Regions from separate parts of the Lysinibacillus sp. OL1 genome, predicted to be linked through region 2. Evidence: riboswitches for the same ligand, from Rfam matches in the RefSeq annotation. Region 2 holds a riboswitch; the other holds the start of a gene.
What was found. A riboswitch is a leader RNA that binds a small molecule or an ion and turns the genes downstream of it on or off. The one in region 2 is predicted to bind cobalamin.
Positions count from the first base shown of each region.

Region 1 (4,388 bases), on a different contig from region 2:
ACTTTGATGTAAACGTCATTCTTTCTTCTCCATTTCATAATGTCTCGCATTTCAATCAGTAAGATTTATTGACTATCTAAATTGACTTCAATCACTCTAGAATTCCCTAACCAACTACTGTTATATGAACGCTTTTGACGAATGTTTTTCTTTATTTTAATCACATTTTATCAATTTGTATGTGCACCTGTAAAACTTGCCTATTGTTTCTAAGGGCATTTTACGCTAAGCTAATGTGCGGACTCATTTCAAGAAGCGTATTTAATGACCGATTTTGGCTATTAAATTCATAGATTCTGTTACGTAAAAAGTCTTTTAACTTTTAAAAAAGTTTATTTATTGATAGAAGGGGTGAAAGGGATGGCTTGGGAGGTTTTTAGTATTATAGGAACAATTGCCTTTGCTATTTCGGGGGCAATTATTGCCATGGAAGAAGAATACGATTTATTCGGTGTATATATACTTGGTATTGTGACTGCTTTTGGTGGAGGAGCTATCCGAAATTTACTCATTGGACTACCTGTCACAACACTTTGGGGACAGGATATGATGTTTCAAATAGCGCTTGCTGCGATTACGATATTCTTTATTTTTCCCCATCATCTGATTCAACATTGGCATCGTTGGGGTAACTTCACAGATGCGATTGGCTTATCAGCATTCGCAATTCAAGGCGCACTCTATGCTGTCAAGCTTGATATGCCAGTAAGCGCAGTCATTGTAGCTGCTGTTTTGACAGGTTCAGGTGGTGGAATTGTACGAGATTTATTAGCTAGAAGAAAACCATTAGTTCTCCGTGATGAAGTTTATGGGGTTTGGGCAGCTCTTGCTGGATTGTTAATCGGCTTCGAGGTTTTTACAGGGGATATTTTCCTTTATATTTTATTCGCAGTAATTACAGCTTTACGTATTCTTTCCTATATGATGAAGTGGCGCTTGCCATTACGAAAATTAAATCGTGCATAAATACCATTCAGCCAATGACCAAAAATTAAGTCATTGGCTGTTTTATTGTTTTTATCTTTTTAACAACTGCATTGATTCTTCTAAAGTCACCATGTTTTTCATCATCGAGCAAGCTGCATCTAAAATAGGAAAGGCTAAGGCTGCTCCAGAACCTTCGCCTAAACGCATATTCATGTGCAACATTGGTTCAATGCCTAGTAAGGCAGCGGCAATTTTTGCCCCTGGTTCCTCTGAAGCATGGGAAGGAATGATATAATCGATTACTTTTGGTTCGAGCTTATAAGCAATGAGGGCGGCTATAGTCGAAATAAATCCATCAATGACAACGGGTTTAAGATGGGCAGCTGCGCCAAGAATAATACCTGTCATCGACCCTATCTCTAACCCTCCAACCTTAGCCAGAACATCAATAACATCATTTGGATTAGGCTTATTTAAGGTAATTGCTTTTTCAATAACTGCCGCTTTATAGGCAATGCCTCCTTGGCCTACTCCTGCACCAAACCCCGTTACTTCGATAGGGTTGCATCCCGTCAAAACAGCTAATATCGCAGCACTTGGTGTTGTATTGCCGATGCCCATTTCTCCAGTCCCAAGTACATCAGCACCTTTTATGATTTCCTCAGTGGCCACACGGATTCCTACTTCTATCGATTGAATGGCTTCTTGTTTGGTCATAGCGGGACCTTGTGCCATGTTATCTGTACCATATTTAATTTTATGAATAAGGACACCTGCATCAAGTGGAATATCTCCTTTTACCCCAACATCTACTGTGACCACCTTTGCATTGGTAATGCCAGCAATCGCACAAACGCCTGTACCCCCCTTAGGAAAATTTAATGTTTGAAAGACCGTAACATCTTGTGGATTCGTGGTTACACCTTCCTCGCAAACACCATGATCTGCAGCACAGACAATCATCACTTTTTTGTCGACCATCGGATATAATTGTCCTGTTATACCAGAGAGCTGTACGGCAAGTGATTCTAGTTTACCCAAGCTACCTGGGGGCTTACAAAGCGCATCAATCCGCTTTCTGGCTTGCTCCATACTTTTCATATCAGCCCCCTGAATGTTTTGAATCGTGTCTTGTAATAATTGCATGATTATTTCTCCTCTCGTTCTCATTAAGACAAAATAAAAAGTCTGTAGTTTATTGTCATGACAAATAAACTACAGACTTTTCCATCATCTATATCTTCTAAAGCATGTAGGCAGGTCTCCTGGCTCAAGTTCAACACCTCATAGTACCTTCCCAGCAATTTGCTAGTGGCATACACTATGAAATTCCCTTATACAGTGGCGGGTCCGCTAAAGCTTTTCACTTTATTCCCTATTCTCCCTAGTGGGCACCTATTGCTTTTATGTAATTATGTTAAATCTACTTTACAACTTTTTTAGTGTCAAGAGGAAAAAATTTTTTGAGTGTTAACTTAGTAACACCACCTATTCAAACAATATAGGCTTATCAAGAGCTTGTAACAACTAATGAATCCCTCTCATTCACTTGATGCTTATCAACTTCAAAAATTTTATCTGCTTCACTTATTAAAACAGGGTGATGAGTAACCAATATAACAGTCTTTTGTTTTTCTTTATTTAAATATAAAAGTAATGTTTCTATATTTATTTGATTGTCTTTATCAAGCGCAGAAGTAATCTCGTCAAACAAATAGATATCCGCATCTCTTAGAAGCGATCTTGCTATTGAAAGTCTTTGCTGTTGCCCAGTAGATAATTCAAGCCCGTTATGCCCTATAAGAGTTTCAAATTTATAGTCCAACGTTTCTATATATGAATAAATGTTAACCATTTTACAAATTTGAATTAATTCTTCGTCCGTTGCATTCGGCTTTGCTAATAACAAATTTTCCCTTATTGTCCCTGTCATTATAAAATGCTCTTGCGTTACCAAACATACCCTTTTTCTATAAACATCAATAGGAATATATCTAATATTTTGATTGGATAGAAATATTTCACCCTGATAATTAATGTATAAACCTGATAATATATTCAATAATGTCGATTTACCTGATCCGCTTTCTCCCTTAATCAATACAATTTTCTTCAAAGGTATTTGGAGATTTATATTTTCTAAAACTGGAGATAATGCATTAGTATAGGTAAAGCTTACATTCCGTAATACTATTTTATCTTTTCTAAAATGATGCGAAGAATTTACATAGTCAGGTACTTCTAATTTCTTTAGATGATATTTATTGTCTTGCATTAAGTTTTTTACTCTATTTACAGACACAATTGCTTCTTGTAAAAATGAATTTAGTTGAGAAAATCTTAAAAATGACTGACTAAAGTTATTGGCATAGGTAGTGAATGCTATTAATACTCCTAACGTGAGGCTTCCTTTATAAATAAAGTAGGCACCTATAATAAGGATAATCAAATAACTTGTAAAGTTTATTAATTCTATTATTGATGCTGATTTTATACTTAAACGCATTTTATCAAGAGTATTTTTGTATAATAAGGTAATTTTCTTTTGATAGTTATCTATTGCGTTTGTCTCAGTATTAAATATCTTAAATAATTTAAATGATGACAGTAATTCTCCCAAATAGGTTAAATAAGAATCTAAATCTTCTTTGATGGCAGTATCCATCATCCTTATTTTTCTTCCATAATATTTAAAAATGATAAGTGCTAAAGGACAAGCTATGAATAAAATACTAGCTAAAATAAAATTAAGATTTATCAATATTACTAACACAATTATTATGCTGATAAAATCTACAACAATATTTAAAAACTCTGATACTACTTCAGAAAATGCCTTTGTATCATTTTCTATTTTATTCATCAGTTCACCTTTTGCTTTTAATTGATACTCATCCATGTCCATAGCCATGATTCTTTTTATTATCTTTAACTTAATATCCATTTGTAGATAGCAGGCAAATTTCGTTAAATAATATTTTTGGATTACTTTAAAAAATAAATTAAAAAGAAACAAAAAAGCCATAAACACTATAATTATGAATGCTGAATTGAGGTCTTTTACTGTTATAGAATCAATAAATTTACCAAATAAAAGGGGGTGTACTATACTTAAAATCATAGAAATGCCCATCAAAATATTTACTTGAAATAATTTTGCTTTGTATGGCTTTGTATACTTAAATACCTCACCTAATATTTTCATGAAATAATACTCTGTCTCCCTAATTTAGTTAAGGTTTTCTTATAACCTTTTGATATACAGATAAGCATTTTTCGGTTCTTCCTGTAATATATGTAGAAACTTTTCCATATACGGATCTTTTTCATTACTTATGAACAAATTTTCTACTGACTTCTTTTTCGCCTCACTAAAGAGCATGCTTTTATTTGTGTATATAACCTTTTGCTCAATTGTTCTTTTTAAAACCTCATAGCAATTAGTTTGTTCCTTGTTTTCC
Region 1 covers NZ_SJDS01000001.1:5,561-9,948, reverse strand. The annotation lists gene EW028_RS00045 (methionine gamma-lyase family protein) at 1-19, opposite strand, end outside; gene EW028_RS00040 (trimeric intracellular cation channel family protein) at 361-966, shown strand; gene cobT (nicotinate-nucleotide--dimethylbenzimidazole phosphoribosyltransferase) at 1,018-2,073, opposite strand; cobalamin riboswitch at 2,166-2,341, opposite strand; gene EW028_RS00030 (ABC transporter ATP-binding protein) at 2,438-4,132, opposite strand; gene EW028_RS00025 (ABC transporter A family member) at 4,172-4,388, opposite strand, start outside.
Region 1: linked by a shared signal. The riboswitch ahead of cobT (nicotinate-nucleotide--dimethylbenzimidazole phosphoribosyltransferase) and the one ahead of EW028_RS15660 ((2Fe-2S) ferredoxin domain-containing protein) in region 2 are both predicted to bind cobalamin.

Region 2 (19,572 bases):
GGATCGCCCTCTGTAACAAAGGCTACATCTTTGCCTGCTTGTAATTTTTCGTAGACAAGTTCTACTGACTTTGTCCATTCACGTTCTAAAACAGCCTCATCTTTCGTCATTGGGAATACAAGACCAAGCATATCTTTTTCTTCTGGATTAATATACACATCTACAATACGATGGGCATAGCTTTTACTGCCTTTTAACTTTTTTGGGTAAGCAATAACAGGTGATTCCTGAATCACTCGAAATGCCTTTACTGTAATTAATTCTGGATCGCCAGGACCAACGCCCAAGCCATATAAAATTCCTAGATTACTCATGATTTTCTTCCTTTCGATAAGCGGAAATAATGTATATTGGATTTAATGGCACAAAGCGTGTCATATCTAAAATTGGTTTACTGCGTGCCAGCTGAGCCTGTAAAATGTCAACAGCAAAACCACAAGCTTTAAATGCCTCAACAGCTTTATATAAATTTTCAATAGTCGCCGCATTTAAGACAATGCGCCCATTTTGCTTTAAACGCTGACAGCATAATTGCAGTAACTCAACCATTTCACCACCAGTGCCCCCTATGAAAATGGCATCAGGGTCTGGAAAGTTGTCTAAACCCTCTGGTGCTTTACTATGGATAGCAGTTATATCGACTCGAAACTTTTGTTGGTTTTGAAGACAGTTTTCTAAATCAGGAGCATTTTTTTCTACGGCAAAAACTTGTCCCTCAGGAGCAAGCTTACCTGCCTCAATAGCCATGGATCCCGTACATGTGCCAATATCCCAAATAATGCTATCCCGTTGAAGCTGCATGGCTTGCAAACTTAGAACTCGAATTTCTTTCTTCGTAATAAGTCCTTTATCTGGCTTTCGTTGTGAAAATTCCTCATCATCAATCCCAAGTGTGTAGCGTTTCGGTGCTATTGTTTGTTTTAAAACCACGACATTTAAAGGAGAAAAATGAGTAACTTCCATTTCATCGAGCGAGTACCAGCCACTTTTTTCGTTGTCGCCCTGTAAATTTTCGGCTACAAAGGCACGATATTCCGTCATACCAAAATGCTTTAAATATCGAGCAAGAGCATTCGGACTATTCTCTGCATCTGTTAAAAGTGCTACTTTCTTTTTGCCATCAATTCGCTGTGCCAAGCCCTTCATTGGTCGTCCATGAATACTCGTTACGTAAGCATCCTGCCAGCTCTCTCCCATTTTCGCAAAGGCCAGCTGGACAGAGCTCATATAGGGATAAACCTCTATTTGTAGCTTTTTTGCTAAATAGCCTCCGATGCCATAAAATAATGGATCTCCAGATGCAAGAATCACGGTATTTCTTGTTTCTTCAGACAATCTTTCAACAAGTGTTGAAAGACCTCCTTTTATCAAGATTTTTTCACCCCTAAAGTCTGAGAAAAAATCAAGTACTCGCTCACCACCAACAAGTACCTCACAGTCTTCAATCCACTGAAGGTATTGCGGTAATAAGCTTGCTAATCCGTTATCCCCGATCCCAATCAACTTCATCGATCGATGCAATGTCATCAGCCCTTCCTAATAATTGTCCCTGCATCGAATAGATCGATGTGGAAAGCGTTAAACCGCCCTTAATATGATGGATAGAGGAATAGCAGCAAGCCTCACATAAACGATGGAAGAACGCATCATAGCCCTTCTCCATCATCATCTCACCTACTTGTGAAGCTGTATTTGCCTCTAGAACTTGTGCTATCGTTTCTCTATCTGCCCCTATATCCTCTGCCAGTTGTGCTAAAAAATTAAAATCGATTGGTGCACTTTTGGAATGCACCATCATGACTCCTTGTGCGACTTTAGAAAATTTCCCCATCATCCCAACGAGTGAAACTTGTTTGATGCCTAGACGCTTACAATGCTTTAATGTAAAACCTACAAAGTCACCCATTTCAATAAACGCTTCTTCTGCTAGATGTGGGTATTGTTTCATCGCAAACTTCTCACTTCGTCCACCTGTTGTCACCACTAAATGCTCACAGCCAGCCTCTTTCGCTACACTAATAGCTTGGACAATACTGGCCATATAAGCAGAACTCGAAAAAGGCACGACGGTTCCCCTTGTGCCTAAGATTGAGATGCCCCCAAGTATACCGAGTCGTCCATTTAACGTTTTTTTAGCAATCTCCTCTCCCTTAGGTACAGAAATCACCACATTCACGCCTCGAGTAATGTGAAATTCGTCCAACACACCTTGGACCGTGCTATAAATCATTTTACGGGGTACAGGATTAATGGCTGCCTCTCCGACAGGCACTGGCAGGCCAGGCTTTGTGACACGCCCGACGCCAATACCTCCATCTAAATGAATCCCAGGTGTATCTGCCCAGCTCACTGTGCCAACGATGAGTGCCTGATGGGTCGCATCAGGATCATCACCAGCATCTTTAATCGTTTCACAGCTGACAGCATTTTCTTCAAATATGCATTTTTCAATTGTAAAGGTTGCATCTCGACCAATAGGTAAATGAATCGTACTTGTCTCTTGCTCCTCCTTAGTAATAAGAGCAAGCAGTGCAGCCTTTGATACAGCAGTTGCACAGGCTCCCGTCGTATAACCGTGACGCATGTCCTTGGGGTCCTTTTTTGGCTTCCGCTCCATTATTTTTTCGCCTGTTCGTCCGCTAAAAGTGAGATGGCATTTAAAGCAGCAACCGTCACTGTACTACCGCCTTTACGACCAACATTTGTAATGTACGGAATCCCTTCTAGTTTAAGCAGCTCTTCTTTTGACTCAGCTGCTGACACAAAACCAACAGGCATACCGATAATTAAATCTGGTTTTGCTAGCCCTTCTTTAATTAATCGAATCAATTCCAGCAATGCAGTTGGTGCATTACCAATGGCATAAATACCACCTTCATGTAATTTGGATGCCTTTTGCATCGAAATAATGGCACGTGTTGTATTTTGTTTTTTCGCTTCTATTGATACATCTTCATCCGCAATATAGCAATGCAAATCACCGCCATGTTTTTGGAAACGCTTTTTACCAGAGCCACTTTCAATCATTTGCACATCTGCAATGACATGACGTCCTGCAAGAATAGACTTGATACCCGCTTCAATAGCACCTGGTGTAATGATGACACTACGACCTAGCTCGAAATCAGCTGATGCATGGATAATGCGACGTACAACTTTCCATTCATCTTCTGAGAAGTCATGCTCGCCCATTTCCTCTGCAATAATAGAGAAACTGTAATCGTAAATTTTATCTGGGTCTACCGTTAATGGTTTAAAATCTGTTTTAAAATCCATGGAAAATGCCTCCTAAATTGTATGTTCAACAGCCTGTAATACTTCTTCAAATGTTGAATATTGTTGGCCGTACTGTATATTTGGTCGTGCAATAAGAATCGTTTCAATCTGGCATGCGAGAGCTGCCTCTAGCTTCTCATCAACTGAGCCCACTTTACCGCTTTCTTTGGTAATCATCAACGTCACTCCGTATTGACGAAATAGAGCTTCATTTAATTCCTTTGAAAACGGACCTTGAATAGCCACAATATCTCGCTGCGCCACGCCAAGTGCCTCACATTTTTCCATATTATCCAGTCGTGGAAGCATACGAGCGATTACTCTTGTATTTTCTAAGCCCTGTAAAACCCTTGTAAATGTAGCGAGTGTTTTACTACCTGTCGTTAGCATAATGACACCGCGTTTTTCTGCAGCTAGCTGAGCTGCCTCCTCATAATCCTTTACAACAGTAATCAAAGGATGGGCATAATGCTCATGAGCTCTTTCATAGCGAATATAAGGAATCTTTGCCTGCTCTGCCGCTGCCATCGCATTTTTAGAGGCTTCCTCCGCAAATGGATGAGAGGCATCTACCACCAATTGATAGCCCTGCTCTGTCATGATGGTCGCCATTTCCTCAGCTGTCAGTCTACCGATTAAATGTGGCAGGCCAACGTCAGCAAGACTAGAGGCTGCCGATTCAGTGACGACCGTAGCGGTTACCGCATAACCTGCGCTTTGTAATGCAAGGGCTAGATCCCTTGCATCACTTGTCCCTGCTAACATGAAAATCATTTTACCGGCTCCTCTTCATGATGATGGTCATGGTCATGATGGTGATGGTCATGCCCATGATCGTGATGGTCATGATGGTGATGGTCATGGTCATGGTCATGATCGTGATGGTCGTGATGATGATGCGCATGTCCATGATCGTGATCATGATGGTGATGATGATGTGCATGTCCATGTACTGCCGCATAGGCGCGATAATCTTCTAGATCTTGCATACCTGTTGATGTACCGTTGATTGCCTGTTCAATACGCTCTAATAAAACATTTTGTAACCGTTCATGGTAGCCAAAATAGTTAGCAATTTGAATATCACAATCTGGATAAAGTTCATTAAACTTCTCACACATGCCATGCATGCGTTCCATCAAAATGCCTGTGAATAAAAAGTATGGTAACATGATGATTTTTTTTGCACCTAGTTTGACACAACGTTCAATTCCTTCTTCAACTCGTGGATCTGTGACACCCATAAAAGCACTTTCTACGTATTTTACAGGTAGTTTTTCCCATAAAAGTCGCGTGATTTTATAAAAATCACCATTAGCAGATGGATCACTGCCACCTCGTGCAATCAATAAAATCGCTGTGTCTTCCTGCTCTTGTTCTGAATTAAAGCCAATTTCAGCTAGGCGATCTTGTAAAATGGCAAAGATTTCATCATGGATACCAATTGTTTGACCATATGTGAAGGTAATCGCTGGATAATGCTCACGCGCATGCTCGATTTCCGCTGGAATATGCAGCTTTGAATGGCCTGCATGCAGTAAAATGATTGGAATTACATGTACCTCTGTAGCTCCCTTTTTCACACAGTTTGTAATACCTTCTTCGATGTTAGGTGAAGCAAATTCAAGGAAACAAGTTTCCACTAAAAATTGTTCATCAATACGAGGTGTCATTTGTTCGATAAATGTACGAACCTCATCATTTCCTGCTGCTAAACGGCTCCCATGGCCGACAAATAAAATAGCTTTCATCTCTCTACTCCTTACTAGTCGCCGCACGGAGCTGGCTCTACTTTTATTTTGGAAGACATATCTTGATACGTAAAATGCAGTATTTTTTTCACACGTTTAAAATATTTAAATAAGCGTTCATTTGGATGAGCATTTGCTTTATATTCTTCAATAATATCTGTAATGAGTGGAATCAGCTGCTCAGGCTCCAGCCCTTCTACAACAGGCTGTGCTGCGTGTGCTGTACGACCGACTGGTTTTGCTCCAATAAAGACATCGAATTTACTTTTGCGGTAGACGATGCCAATATCATCAAATACAGCCCGATAACAGGCCATCCCACAGCCATTAAAGCCAATATTTAATGTCTTCGGTAAGGACATACCGCCTAGTTTTTCTTGTATTTCCTCTGCATATGGTATTGAATCAGCCTTTTCACCGTAGCAAAAATCACAAGCCTTCAGTGATAACACATCACCAATCGGGGCTAATAAAAACCCTACTTTCTGTAATTTCTCTGTGATCTGTTCAGGGGCAGTCGTTGGTATTTTCAAATGAATTTGATGATCTGGTGTGTATTCCATCGTCCCCTCATCCCCAACGACCTCCGCTAACGTCATCATTTGCTGGGGAGTAAAAAACTTATTGGCTACACCAGGACTTACTGCTAATTCAAAAATAGATTCTATTTTTTGCTGTACAAGCTTCGGTGTTATTTTGACTGCGCTTGTCCCTTTTACCATTGCAAGTGCCGCTGTAGCCATTTCAAGAGCTGTTTTTTTCGGCTTTGGCGTAGCGGCTATACTGGGTTTATTAAAGCGCCCTGCATTAGGGTCAGCCGTAAAGTCATTTCGCGCTGTTCCTGTCTCTTGGTTCATTGCCCAAGGTTCATTTTCTTCGCGTAAACGTTGATGTGGACGTAATGGCTGTTTCTCTTCACCCAGGGTATATTTACGTTGGTAACCGCGGGGCGTAATCATCTTATTGTCATAGAAAAATGTTGACGAATTCCCGATAATGACAGTTGTCAGCATACCAATATCATGTTCTAGCATTTCTGCTAGTGTTGTCATGGTCACTTCTTGACGTTCTCGATAGGCACTTTTCACAAGCCCAACTGGTGTGTCTGGCGAACGATATTCTAAGAGTATTCGTTGAGCCTCGACAATTTGTCTTGTTCGACGTCCACTTTTAGGATTGTATAAAGCAATGACAAAGTCCGCCATTGCAGCTGCCTCGACACGCTTTGCAATTAAATTCCAAGGTGTTAGATGGTCACTCAAACTGATTGTACAAGCATCATGCATAATAGGTGCACCAAGTATGCTAGCGCATGAATTAATCGCAGAAATCCCAGGAACAATTTCTACTTCAATTCCTGTAGCTTCTGTCCAGCCTAGCTCAATTAACACCTCATAGACTAATCCTGCCATGCCATAGACGCCTGCATCACCACTCGAAATTACTGAGACGATGCTCCCTGCTTCGGCTTGACGAACGGCTTCCTGTGCACGCGACACTTCTTCTGTCATGCCTGTACTAACAATCGATTTTGCACTTACTAAATCTTGAATCAGCTCTACATAGGTTTTATAGCCTATAATCATATCACTTTGTTGTAAAGCCTCTACTGCACGTGTCGTAATATGCTTAAAATCTCCAGGTCCAAAGCCTACTACGAAAATTTTTCCTTTTTGCGCCATGTTGTTACCCCTCTTTCACCTTTTCGATCCCTTTAATGGCAGTTGTTTGAGCAGTACGCTGTAATGTACCTTCACGAAGTGTAAAGACATGTTCGTTGTATAAGGATTCATGATGTAAATCTTGTACTAGTGTTCTAGCATGCTCTGTTGATGGCACACGATACCAGTTTCCTTGAGGATAAGCGATTACCACACAAGCATCCTTGCAGCGTCCATTACAGCGCGTTCTTGTCGTATGTATTTCCTGATCGAGTGCTTGCCGCTGTATCTCATCTCGAATGGCTAAGGTAATTTCCTCCCCATCCTTTTTCATGCAGCTACTGCCATTGCAAATAAAGAGATGTGTTTTCATCCCCTCTAAATTCCAAGTTGTCATGTTCTGTCTCCCCTCATTTGCTTTTTGGAAAAAGAAAAACCTTTACTCTATAACGAAGAGTAAAGGTTTTGTAGAAGCCAAATAAAAACGAATAGAATGAAATACAGGTACCCGCTTTCGCTTCAACTTCTCCCTCCGAAAAGTTTGCATGCACAATCAAATAAGCAGGTTTCCTGACTTAAGCTTCATTTTACTGTCGCACCTTCCCAAGTTTGTACCAGTGGCTTTGCGATTTCATCAGCTATTACAGTAGCGGGGGCTGTATTGGATTTTCACCAATTTCCCTATTATCTCGAGCTATTCGAGCACTTATTGACGTTTTATATGAAATTTTTAGTAGAATTTTAAATAGAAAACTGTCTTTATCATATCTTATTATTTTAAAATTTCAATATTTCTTTAAAAATTTATGACAAATTTATCAATTTTGAATGGAACTAGGTATGAAATTTATACAATCTATATAATTTGCGCACAAACTTTTATCAGAATATTCACCGTTGACCTTTAATTTAAAAAATTTCATAAAAGGTATAGCATATTTATGGAAATTCATGTTACACTTTGTCGTGAAATCTCACAATTTGAATGTTTTTCGGTGCAAAGTGCTTGTCATTTTGCTTAAAAGGGAAGCCGGTTTGAGTCCGGCGCGGTCCCGCCACTGTAATAGGGAGCTTTATAGAATATGTCACTGTCCAACGGATGGGAAGACCTATAAAGCATTGAACTAGAGCCAGGAGACCTGCCGAAAAATAAGTGATCGTTTCAACCTACGAGGATAGGTGTGCGGCTTAGCAGATGAGACTGTTATTTGCTTTTTTAGCTATGCACTTTTCCACCTAAGGAGAAGTGCTTTTTTTAATTACGCACGCAATATTCTAAAAATCTATTAATTAGTTAGGAGGAAAGCTTTTTGACATTATCATGGTGGAAACTTAGTTATTTTTTACTGGCCTTTTTAATCGTGCCAAAACGTGCCTTTGCCATGCATATCATGGAAGGTTTTTTACCAATCGAATGGGCTATTTTTTGGTGGGTGATCTCTATCCCATTTATCATTCTAGGATTGCGTTCTATTCGAAAAACCATTGATGAAAATCCTGAAACCAAAATGCTTTTGGGGCTTTCAGGAGCCTTTGCCTTTGTGCTATCCGCCCTAAAAATCCCTTCAGTTACAGGTAGTTGCTCTCACCCAACTGGTGTAGGACTTGGGACAGTACTCTTTGGCCCTCTAGCAATGAGTGTAATTGGAACAATCGTTTTATTATTTCAATCTTTATTATTAGCTCATGGAGGAATTACAACTTTAGGGGCTAATGCCTTTTCTATGGCTATTGTTGGTCCTTTTATTGCTTACTTTGTCTTTAAAGGGGCTCAAAAAGTAGGGTTGTCATTTTCACTAGCCATATTCTTTGCAGCTATGCTTGGTGATTTAGGTACATACATTGTGACTTCTGTACAACTAGCACTAGCCTTTCCTTCAGAGGTTGGAGGCTTTATGGCATCCTTTACAAAGTTTGCAGGTATTTTTGCCTTAACTCAAATTCCTTTAGCAGTGAGTGAAGGAATTTTAACGGTCATTGTGATGAATTTCTTGAAAAAATACAATGTTAGCGAATTAAAAACGTTACGTGTTTTCTCAACAAAGGAGGCACATTAACAAATGAAAAAAAATTTATTGTTATTAGCAATTGTTGTGTTGTTAGCCATCATTCCCTTATTCATACAAAAAGGTGCTGAATTTGGTGGTGCTGATGGAGAAGCAGAAGCAGCTATTGGTGAAATTAATGCGGAATATGAACCATGGTTTGAAAGTCTATGGGAGCCACCAAGTGGTGAAATCGAAAGCTTATTATTCGTGCTACAGGCAGCTATAGGAGCTGGCTTTATTGGCTACTTCATCGGCTATATGCGTGGCAAACACAAAGAAGGTTAACCATTATGTTACTCATTGATAAGTATGCCTATCTGAATAAGCTAGCGTCCGTTCATCCGCTAGAAAAAATGATATTTTCACTTGGACTACTTCTCATAACGCTCATCATGAGAGATGAACGACTTTCACTCATTACATTTTTTGTAATGAGTGCTTTTATCATTTTAGGTGCAAAAATTCCGCTTGCATACTACGGCAAATTATTATTGCTACCTAGCTTTTTCTTATTAACAAGTCTCGTATCTATTTTACTTTCCTTTACATCATCAACGAATACACTCCCTGCCCATATTTGGTCGTTTACATTTAGGAATTGGACTGTCTTTATCGGGAATGCAAGTGTGTTAGCAGCGCAACAGCTGTTCTTTATTGTCCTTGGCAGCATTAGTTGTTTATACTTTTTAATTCTAACCACTTCCGTACAAGGAATATGTTATGTGCTACGACAATGGCGACTCCCCTCTTTATTAGTGGAGCTCGTCGAACTAATCTATCGTTTTATTTTTATGTTTTTAGAAAGCATGCAAAATATACATCTCGCCCAGCAAGCACGTCTTGGCTATCATTCACCGATGCAATGGCTACGCTCTGTCTCCATGCTTATTGTGGCATTATTTGTGGAAATGTTTCAGCGTAGCCGAGAGCTCAACAATGCCATGCAATCACGTGGAGGCGAGGCCGTCTACTGGCAAGAGATGGGCTCTTATAGCAAGAAAAATTGGCTAGGCATGGCAGCTATTTTACTAGTCCTCATCGTATATGGAGGGTATTTTACATGACAGCATTTTATTTTGAACTCAACCAATTATCTTATGCCTATGCGGATGGTACGAAGGCGTTGTCAGATATTACATTAGACATTCCAAAAGGTAAAAAAATCGCCATACTCGGACATAATGGCGCAGGAAAATCGACTTTATTTCAGCATCTTAACGGTATTTTAAAACCTACAGCTGGAACGATTGTATTCGAAGGCAACGATCTGGAATATAGTCGAAAAGCTTTAAAGGCCCTACGCCAAAAAGTCGGCATTGTTTTTCAGAATGCAGATCATCAGCTTTTTTCAGGGACCGTCAAGCAAGATATAGCATTTGGCCCATTGAATCTCGGCTGGTCTACTGAAAAAACGGAAGAAAAAATAGCATGGGCCGTTGCGCAAACCGAAGTGGAAGATTTGCTTGATAAACCCATTCATTTTTTAAGCGTAGGTCAGAAAAAACGTGTAGCAATGGCAGGTGTTTTAGCGATGGAGCCCTCTGTCCTTTTGTTAGATGAACCAACAGCAGGTCTTGATAATTATTATGCTACACAAGTATTACAATACTTAGCCAAATTAGATGATGGTGAGAGAACCATTTTACTAGCAACCCATGACATACCTCTCGCCTATGAATGGGCAGATCTAATCATTGTTATGGAGGCTGGAAAAATTATTTATAACGGTGATCCAATCACCTTGTTTTATGAAGACGAATTGTTACATCGCGCGCATCTTGAACGTCCATGGATTTTTGAAATGGTCATAGCTTTGCAAAAAAAGAAGCTATTGCAGGAAAATATCAACATCCCTCGTTCCAAGCAGGAGCTACAACAATTAATAGAAATGATCTAAAGCTTTTAACAATGCTAGGTTTTTTCGTTAAACCTACCAAAAATTAAAATAGCAAAGAAAAATTTTCCTACATTACGAAACTTTTCTAATCTTTGTCCGTATTAATATAGTCGAGATTTAATTTATAACACCAAGGAGAGATAACAATTGAAAAGTTGGTATAAAAAATCAGTCGCTGTTGTAGCATCTGCTGCACTCATGGTTCCTACTGCTTCTGCCTTTGCTGAGGCACCTCAGCATAAAGCGAAAAACATGCTGGCAAACAGTGCGAAACAAACAGAGAAGAATGAAGAAAAATGGATGAGTAAGGATACAATTGTTATCAAGCATTCAGGTCTTGATAAAAACGTACATAAAAAAATTGGCTCCAAGGTCATCCGCTCCATTCCTTCATTAGGGTATGATGTTGTACAACTAAATAAAGGCGTATCGATCGAAAAAGCCGTCTCTTACTATTTAAAGCAAAACGGAATATCAAGTGTATCTCCTAGTTACATCTATCATTCTTTTAATAAAGAAGCTGATCCTAAAAAACAAGAGATGTATCATTTAAACTTACTGCAAATGGATAAGGCACTAGAATTAGCAGGCAACCATGATGTCACAGTTGCTGTCATTGATTCTGGTGTAGATTTTAAACACCCCGATCTAAAGTCACAAGTACTCCCACCCTATAATGCAGCAGCACCTGCTAATACTACCTATTCAGGCGATCACGGAACACATGTGGCAGGTATTATCGCCGCAGCAAAAGATAATGGCGTAGGTGGGCATGGGATTAATCCGAATGCAAAGTTACTGCCAATTGATGTATTTAATGGCAAAGAAGGTGCTAATGATTTCATCATTGCACAGGGTATTCTTTATGCAATTGAGCAGGGCGTTGACGTTATTAATATGAGTCTAGGAGGCTATGGTGAATCTCCCCTGATGAAGGAAGCCGTTCAGAAGGCGATTGATAGTGGGATTACAATTGTGGCGGCCGCAGGCAATGAATCGACAGATGAATATTCCTTCCCCGCTTCTTACGAAGGTGTCATTAGTGTTGGTTCAACAAACGAACGCAACAAACTATCAAGCTACTCCAATTACGGCCCGTCTGTGGATATTGTTGCACCAGGTGAAGACATTTATAGTACCGTTCATGATGCGAAGAAAGGATCATCTTTTGTCAAGTTTAGTGGAACATCCATGGCCTCTCCTGTCGTGGCAGGTATCGCCTCTCTTCTTAAATCCAAAGACCCATCTTTAAAACCGCATCAAATAGAAGCGATTTTAGAAATGACCGCGCAAGATTTGGGCGAGAAAGGCTATGATCTTACTTATGGTCACGGATTAGTTGATCCTGTAAAAGCATTACAATTTGATTTAAATAAATTGCCTAAGCATTATTCAGAGACAAAGGAAGATCGTATTAAGAACGCCAAGATCCTTGCTAAAAATAAGCTAAATACAGAACAGGGTGCTTTTGAACAGCAAGACGAAAAGAAATGGTATAAAGTCGATTTAGAAGAAAATGAATATGCTCAATTAACATTAAAAGGCGCTGACAAATACGACTATGCCTTTGATTTATATTTCTACCCAAATAGCGGGATTGGAGATGTAGAGCCTATCCATGTCAATGATGTTCGCGTAGGAAAAAAAGAAGGTTATCTATTTAAAGCAGATCAAAAGGGAACGCTTGTCATTGGTGTCAAAGATCATAATGGAAGCTATAGTTTAAAAGGCAAATCTACTTACATTTTTACAGCACAAACGACGAAGGACTTGCCAATTGATACAATAGACAAGTCTACGATGGAGCTTATTAAAAAGTTCCCATATAGTACAGCAGGTAAAAACTATACATTACTGTCAAAAGATCAACAACAAGATCAAGATTACTTCACGTTCTCTGTCAAAAAACCGACGACGTTACAATTTGATCTATCGGGAATTCCAGGTGTCACTGCCTCTATGGAGCTTTATCTAAAAGATGACTTTAATCCTGTGCCACCAGAAGAAATCGATCAAGCTGAAAATGATGAAGGTGAAGAAGAAGCCTATCCAATGCAGACCGCTTATGGTACAGCAAAAGGTGAACCGGTTCGTATGATTATCGATGCTGTTCCAGATCAAGAGTACGTTTTAAGTGTATCTAATGAAAGTAATAGCGAGTTTTCTATGGAGATGTTCTTTAGTGGCGGCATCGAAAAAGAAGAAACGATCAGTGAATCGATGATCCCTTACACATTAAAAGGCGAAGTAGTTTCCCTCCCACCTGATGAGGATGGTCTCCCTATAGATGAAGCCATGATCGAAGAAAATGTTCCAGAGAGCCAATTACCGCTTATAGAAAACAACATAAAAAAACGTAATGAAATTGACAGCCTGATGAGTATGTTATTGAATCCTACGGCTTCAGGCAACCTAGAAAATGTTGACCCTATCATTAAGCAGGCAATCCGGTTTGAAATAGGTGACGATCAAAAAGCTTATTTCCAAACAGATTATGATGAGGATTATTTCTTATTTAAAGCGAAGGAAGACGCCCTTTATAGCTTCAGCTTTTTGAAAGGCATGAACCAAATGCCGACAGGTACAGTGTTTGAATATGATGAAGAAACAAAAGAATTAATTCCCGTTTCTTCCTTAACTAATGACCTTGGTATACTGGCACTACTACTTGGTTCAGCTGGTAACGAAGACGATGCAAAGGTCATCCCATTGAAAAAGGACAAAACATACGTGGTAGCCGTTGTCAATGCTGGAGAACGATCTGCTGAGCCTTATACATTGAAAACAAAGAAAATAGGCGATATTCCAGCAGAGTACAATCCAAACAATCATGAGGAAGCAAAAGCGCTAAAAATTCAACCAGGTACAACTTATAAAGACCACCTGATTTATCAAGATGATGTAGATTATTACTACTATAAGCAACAAGGCAATGATGAGGTCATGAGTCTGCTTCTTTCTTCGGTTCCCTTTACAAATGAACAATTAGCTCAGCTACCTAAAGAACTACAAAAAGACTTAAAATTTGCAGGAGCTATCATCGAAGATACGAACGGCAATATGAAGATTGATGCCAAAGAAATGGAAACAGAAATTCCATTCGGACTAGGTGATAATATTCTTGAAATGTTACTTGGAATGATGGGTACAAACGATGTAAATACATCGTTTAAGGCAAAGAAGGATCGAGGCTATTTTATTCTAGTCAACAGCATGGGGCTTGGCCAAGTATCGATTCAGCCTTATACATTAACATTGTTTGATCATAAGCATGTGGATGAAGATGCGGATTCAAAATTAGTAAATGGAGTACCTAGCAAGCCATCTGTTCTTGTGAAAAAGGATGAGAAATGGGTTGCAACGCAATATTTAAATGCAGGTATACCATTTGGTGATAAAGACTATTTTGAATGGAATAACGACCAGAAACGCGAAGTCTTCTTCTCACTCCAAACCGAAAAAGCGTTGGATGGTGTTATTCGAGTGTTAGATGCAAACGGAAAAACCGTCAAAACATTCGATCTTTACGGTGTTGGTGATGCCGAGGTTGGTACGGTGGAGCTAGATGCGGGTAAATATTATATTGAAGTAAGTGAGTTTGATGGCAAAGCTAGCACACAACCCTATACACTTGAAATAAAATAGTTAGAATTAAAAATATCCCCTAGATCAAAACGATCTAGGGGATATTTATGATCTGAAAGAAGCATTTTCATCCAACGATGTGCTTCACCACTTCAGCTTACATAAAATATTTAACATAATTACAATATTCATCTTGCTTCATTTGTAGCTTTTCATAAAGCTTACGTGCATTTACATTATCAGCCGCCGTTTGTAACGTGACATAGCGAGCATACTGTTGCTCGCAATAATGAAATACCTTTTCCATCAATGCCTTGCCCACCCCTAGGCCTCTAGCATCTTCTGTTACATAAATATCATTTAAAATATAGGCTCGCTGTAAAGCAATGGACGAAAATGTTGGATATAATTGTGTAAATCCAATTATCTTGTCATCCATCAGCGCGATAAAAATGACGGATTCTTTCAAGGCCAATCGTAATTGTAAAAATGCCTTGGCACTGCTTATATCTGACTCAATTCCATAAAATTGACGATATTCATCAAACAGTTTTGCTAAGTCCTCTAGTTCATCCATTGTTGCTTGTAGTATTTCCATTCTAGTCTCCCCTTGTGTCTACCCATGATTGTCTAGCTTTATAAAACTAGTTTTTATTATATAGGAAATACTGGTATAAAGAAAAGAATCTCCTCTCAATCCAGAAAAGATTCACTTTTATTCACCTAAATAATTGGCAACCTTCTTGACGATCTGCCTCCAATTTAATTCCTTGCGGGCAAATGCTTGAAGCTGGACACAAGTATCTGCCAATAATGATTCCTGTGCTGCAACTTGTTGCAATGTCCGACCTATCGCCTCCCAATCATGTGTAGGATGGATTGTACCAAAACGCTGTTGTTGTGTAATATCAGCAGCACCATCCACATCTGTTGTCACGATATAGCAACCATTTTTAGCTGCCTCCGCAAAGACATGGGCATAGCATTCGACTAAAGACGTTAAGCAAAAAATTTTAGCCTTACGATACTCCTCTTCTAGCTGGACCTTATCAACAATAGGTCCTACCATCGTTACTTGAGCGGCAAGCGGATGACTATCTAGTAATAGTCTCAGCTCTTCTTGAAATGAGACTGACATCGGCCCTACTAAACGAAGCTCCCAATCTGGCAGTTGTGCTGCTAAAAATGCCTTGACTGTCAAAATTGTTTGCTTCTCTGGTGCATCCAATCGCCCAACTGTTAGAATTCTATTTTCTTTCTCATGAAACGGCACTGGCTCAGTGGGAAAATGTTCATAAAAACCATTGGGTATATGTTTAACATCCGATTGTGAAAAGTCTTTGATGGCTGTTTGAATAGATATGCATTCAGAGGTAAGGAGATCACAAAGCTGCAACAACTCTAAAAAATAGGGATAGGTTTTTAATCGATTTAGCCAAAATCGATTAACATCTAATTTCATATAAATTTTGCCATTTGGATTAAAATGCTTATAGTTTTTCAAAATAGCTAAATAGGATGGATAGGGTCCAATAGCAAAGGCAATGTCGATGTCCCTTGCATGCTGGGCTAAATAAGCATTCATATTCACCACATAATCATCTTCAAATGGTACAGACTCAAATTTTACAGTGGGAAAGACTTGTTGAAGTAGAGCTTCATTCATTTCTGTCGTGACAATAGTGACCTCATAGCCTAAATGTTCCCCCAACAAAATAGGCACTAGACACAAATCTTTGAAAATATGGGCATCCGAAAGTTTGTAAGATTCTACGCTACAAATAAATGCTATCCTTTTTGTCATCGTATCCCTCTTTCTAAAAAAAGCGCTCTCGCTAGTTTATGACCTCTCTTGCTAAATGTGCTTATGTTAGTAAATTTTCGTCTTTCTTATGCCATATCTCTAGTAACCATAAAAATTCTATCTAAAAACACTCTCTTAAAAACATCCTAAAATAAGCAATTGCCTACAGTAGCACTACGTCTACGCATATTGTATTAAAGGATCTACTCAGTCACATGGAACAACTCTACTAATGAACATAGAATGGAGGGATCAGATGAAGATTAGTTTTTTATCACCTGCATTTAATAGCGAAGAATGGATCGTAACGATGCTTGATAGTATTCCTAAAGAATATGCCTATGAAATTATTGTGGTAGATGATGGCTCTACAGACAATACGCTAGCCATTTTACAGGATTATCAGAAAAACTGTGCAGCTTTAAAAATCATCGTTCATCCTACGAATTTAGGTGCAAGTGTTGCCTACAATCGATGTATTGCAGAAGCGACAGGAGATTATATAGCCATCATCGATAGTGATGACCACTATTTACCTGCTATTCGCAATGTACTAGCACAAGTGGATGGCACATTTGATATTTACTATTACAACATGATTATTAAAAATGGCTTTGCTTTTATTAAAGATGAATCCAACCGCTATTCCTTGCCCGGGCAATTTAAGATTATCAGGAGAAGTTTAATTGGAGATGCGAAATTTACGATACGGAAAGATATTGCAGGAGATTGGGATTTTAATTGCGCCCTGATGGATAAAAATCCGACAAGTAAATATACTAACGAATTTGCTTATTGGTACAACTACCCTAGGGAGAACTCAGAATGTGACCTACATCAAAGAGGATTGAAATAAGAGCATGCAGGAGGTGTAACGAACTATACAATGTTTACAGATAAAATATTATTGATTACTGGAGGCACGGGCTCTTTCGGGAACGCCGTATTAAAGCGATTCTTAAATACGGATATCAAGGAAATTCGGATTTTTTCAAGGGATGAAAAAAAGCAAGATGATATGCGAAAACACTATCAGCATACAAAAATTAAATTTTATATCGGGGATGTCCGCGATATTCAAAGCATTCACAATGCGATGTATAATGTTGACTATGTATTTCATGCCGCCGCTCTCAAGCAAGTTCCCTCCTGCGAATTTTTTCCCTTAGAAGCTGTGAAAACCAATATTTTAGGAACAGATCACGTACTAACAGCCGCCATTCAAGCTGGCGTCAAGAAAATCATTTGCCTGTCAACAGATAAGGCCGCGTACCCTGTCAATGCGATGGGTATATCCAAGGCAATGATGGAAAAAACGTTTATTGCGAAGTCACGAATGGTTGACCCTCGCCATACCCTAATTTGTGGCACTCGATACGGTAATGTCATGGCTTCACGAGGCTCGGTTATCCCATTATTCATTGAACAAATAAAGGCTGGGAAACCTTTAACGATTACGGACCCTCATATGACACGTTTTATGATGAGCCTTGAGGAAGCGGTAGAATTGGTATTGTACGCATTCTCACATGCTCAAAACGGGGATATTATGGTGCAAAAATCACCTGCTGCCACAATAGCAAATTTAGCACAGGCTTTACTTGAGATCTTTCAAGCAAACAACGCCATACAAATTATCGGAACACGGCACGGAGAAAAAATGTATGAAGTATTATGTACGAAGGAAGAAGCGGCAAAAGCTATTGATATGGGCCATTTCTATCGAATCCCCGCGGATAATCGGGATTTAAATTATGGAAAATACCTCGATGAGGGCTCTCCAAAAATTACATTAACGGATGAATATAACTCGAACAATACCCAACAATTAAGTGTGGCTGACATTAAAGTAAAGCTATTAACATTGCCTCTTATACAAGAAGAGCTCCTTCATTGGACAGGAGGAAAACCATGAAATTTTTAGTGCTCGGTGCTACAGGCATGGCTGGTCATACTATTGCCATCTATTTATGTGAACAAGGGCATGATGTAACAACATACTCTCGAACCCCTTTTCCCTATGGCAATAATAGAACAGGTGATGTGACAGACGCCCATTTTTTAAGGTCGCTACTACTAGACAATGAGGTAGATGTCGTCATTAATTGTATTGGTGTTTTAAACAATGCTTGTGAGGCTCATCCTGCCCAAAGTGTTTTACTGAATAGCTATTTACCACATGCCATTGTATCTCTCCTTGAAAATCGTCACACAAAGCTTATTCATCTAAGTACCGACTGCGTATTTTCAGGCAAAAGTGCTCCCTACTATGAAAATAGTGTACTAGACGGGGAAACCTTTTATGACCGCACCAAAGGTATAGGGGAAGTGAATAACGACAAGCACATAACATTTCGTAATTCCATAATTGGTCCTGATTTGAAAAAGGATGGCATCGGACTCTTCAATTGGTTTATGCAACAAAAAAGTCCCGTCTATGGCTATTCGGGTGCTATTTGGACGGGAGTGACAACACTTACTTTGGCTAAAGCCATTGAACGTGCTGCACAACAAGATTTAACAGGACTTTATCATCTCGTCAATACGACAAATATTTCTAAACACGATCTACTGCATCTATTTAATAAGCACTTCCTGAACAACAGTATAAAAATTCTTCCTCATCACGTTGTTCAAATCAATAAAACATTAATAAATACAAGAAATGACTTTTCATTTCTTGTCCCTAGCTACGAAGAAATGTTGATAGAGATGAAGGAATGGATATTGCAGCATAAACACTTATATCCTCACTATTTTCAATGATCCATACATCAACTCCATTATGGATGACGATTCGTAATGGGGTTCCCCTACCGAATAACTGTCCCTTCAGGTAATTGACCATCCTTAATCCAATTCTCTACAAAGCGATTAAAAAATGCAGGCTGGGCTAATGAGACGCCGTGACCGATGTTCTTCAATAACACACCCTTGCTATTTGGATGACTTCGCACAAGTGCTTTAGCGGATTTTCTCATGTTGCTTTTCTCTTTTTCTCCCACAGTTATTAGGATCTTTCCTTGAGCTTTGTTAAAGTCAGCTGGGATGGAAAACGACATATTTTCTCGCAAAATTTGAATCAATGTATCTACTTTCATCGTGGCACTCTCTTGATAGTAACGCTCAAAATAATCTTCTTGAATGTACAGGGCTTTTGCTTGAAGTTTCGCAAATGTTTTATTTTTTATAAGTGGAAATGACAGCCGAATAAACGGTTGAAGCATCCTTTCTACAGTAGGAGAGGGTATCACGAGCGCACTATTGATGATCGTAAAATCGATTAAACTAGGCTGTAGACTTAGCATTTGAATAGCGATTTGCGCTCCTAAAGAGAAACCAATTACTATAACAGGCTTCCCATTGGCTTTTTTCTCAATAAGCAGAAGAAGCTCTTTCGCACTTTGTTCAATGGAAAATGGATTGTGTGTCATTAGCTCAGGTATAACACAGTGATAATGGGAAAAATGGTGAACTTGCTGATCCCACATCCACCCTCCAACCCCCCCTCCGTGAATAAACATCATAAAAGGATTGTTAGCATCCCCAT
Region 2 covers NZ_SJDS01000008.1:168,438-188,009, forward strand. The annotation lists gene cobI (precorrin-2 C(20)-methyltransferase) at 1-314, opposite strand, end outside; gene cbiE (precorrin-6y C5,15-methyltransferase (decarboxylating) subunit CbiE) at 307-1,509, opposite strand; gene EW028_RS15635 (cobalt-precorrin-5B (C(1))-methyltransferase) at 1,484-2,617, opposite strand; gene EW028_RS15640 (precorrin-8X methylmutase) at 2,617-3,276, opposite strand; gene cobK (precorrin-6A reductase) at 3,289-4,050, opposite strand; gene EW028_RS15650 (sirohydrochlorin chelatase) at 4,047-5,027, opposite strand; gene cobJ (precorrin-3B C(17)-methyltransferase) at 5,042-6,709, opposite strand; gene EW028_RS15660 ((2Fe-2S) ferredoxin domain-containing protein) at 6,714-7,085, opposite strand; cobalamin riboswitch at 7,232-7,413, opposite strand; cobalamin riboswitch at 7,665-7,849, shown strand; gene EW028_RS15665 (energy-coupling factor ABC transporter permease) at 7,999-8,745, shown strand; gene EW028_RS15670 (energy-coupling factor ABC transporter substrate-binding protein) at 8,749-9,021, shown strand; gene cbiQ (cobalt ECF transporter T component CbiQ) at 9,027-9,800, shown strand; gene EW028_RS15680 (energy-coupling factor ABC transporter ATP-binding protein) at 9,797-10,633, shown strand; gene EW028_RS15685 (S8 family serine peptidase) at 10,781-14,278, shown strand; gene EW028_RS15690 (GNAT family N-acetyltransferase) at 14,376-14,816, opposite strand; gene EW028_RS15695 (glycosyltransferase family 4 protein) at 14,934-16,022, opposite strand; gene EW028_RS15700 (glycosyltransferase family 2 protein) at 16,279-16,878, shown strand; gene EW028_RS15705 (polysaccharide biosynthesis protein) at 16,909-17,937, shown strand; gene EW028_RS15710 (SDR family oxidoreductase) at 17,934-18,788, shown strand; gene EW028_RS15715 (alpha/beta fold hydrolase) at 18,836-19,572, opposite strand, start outside.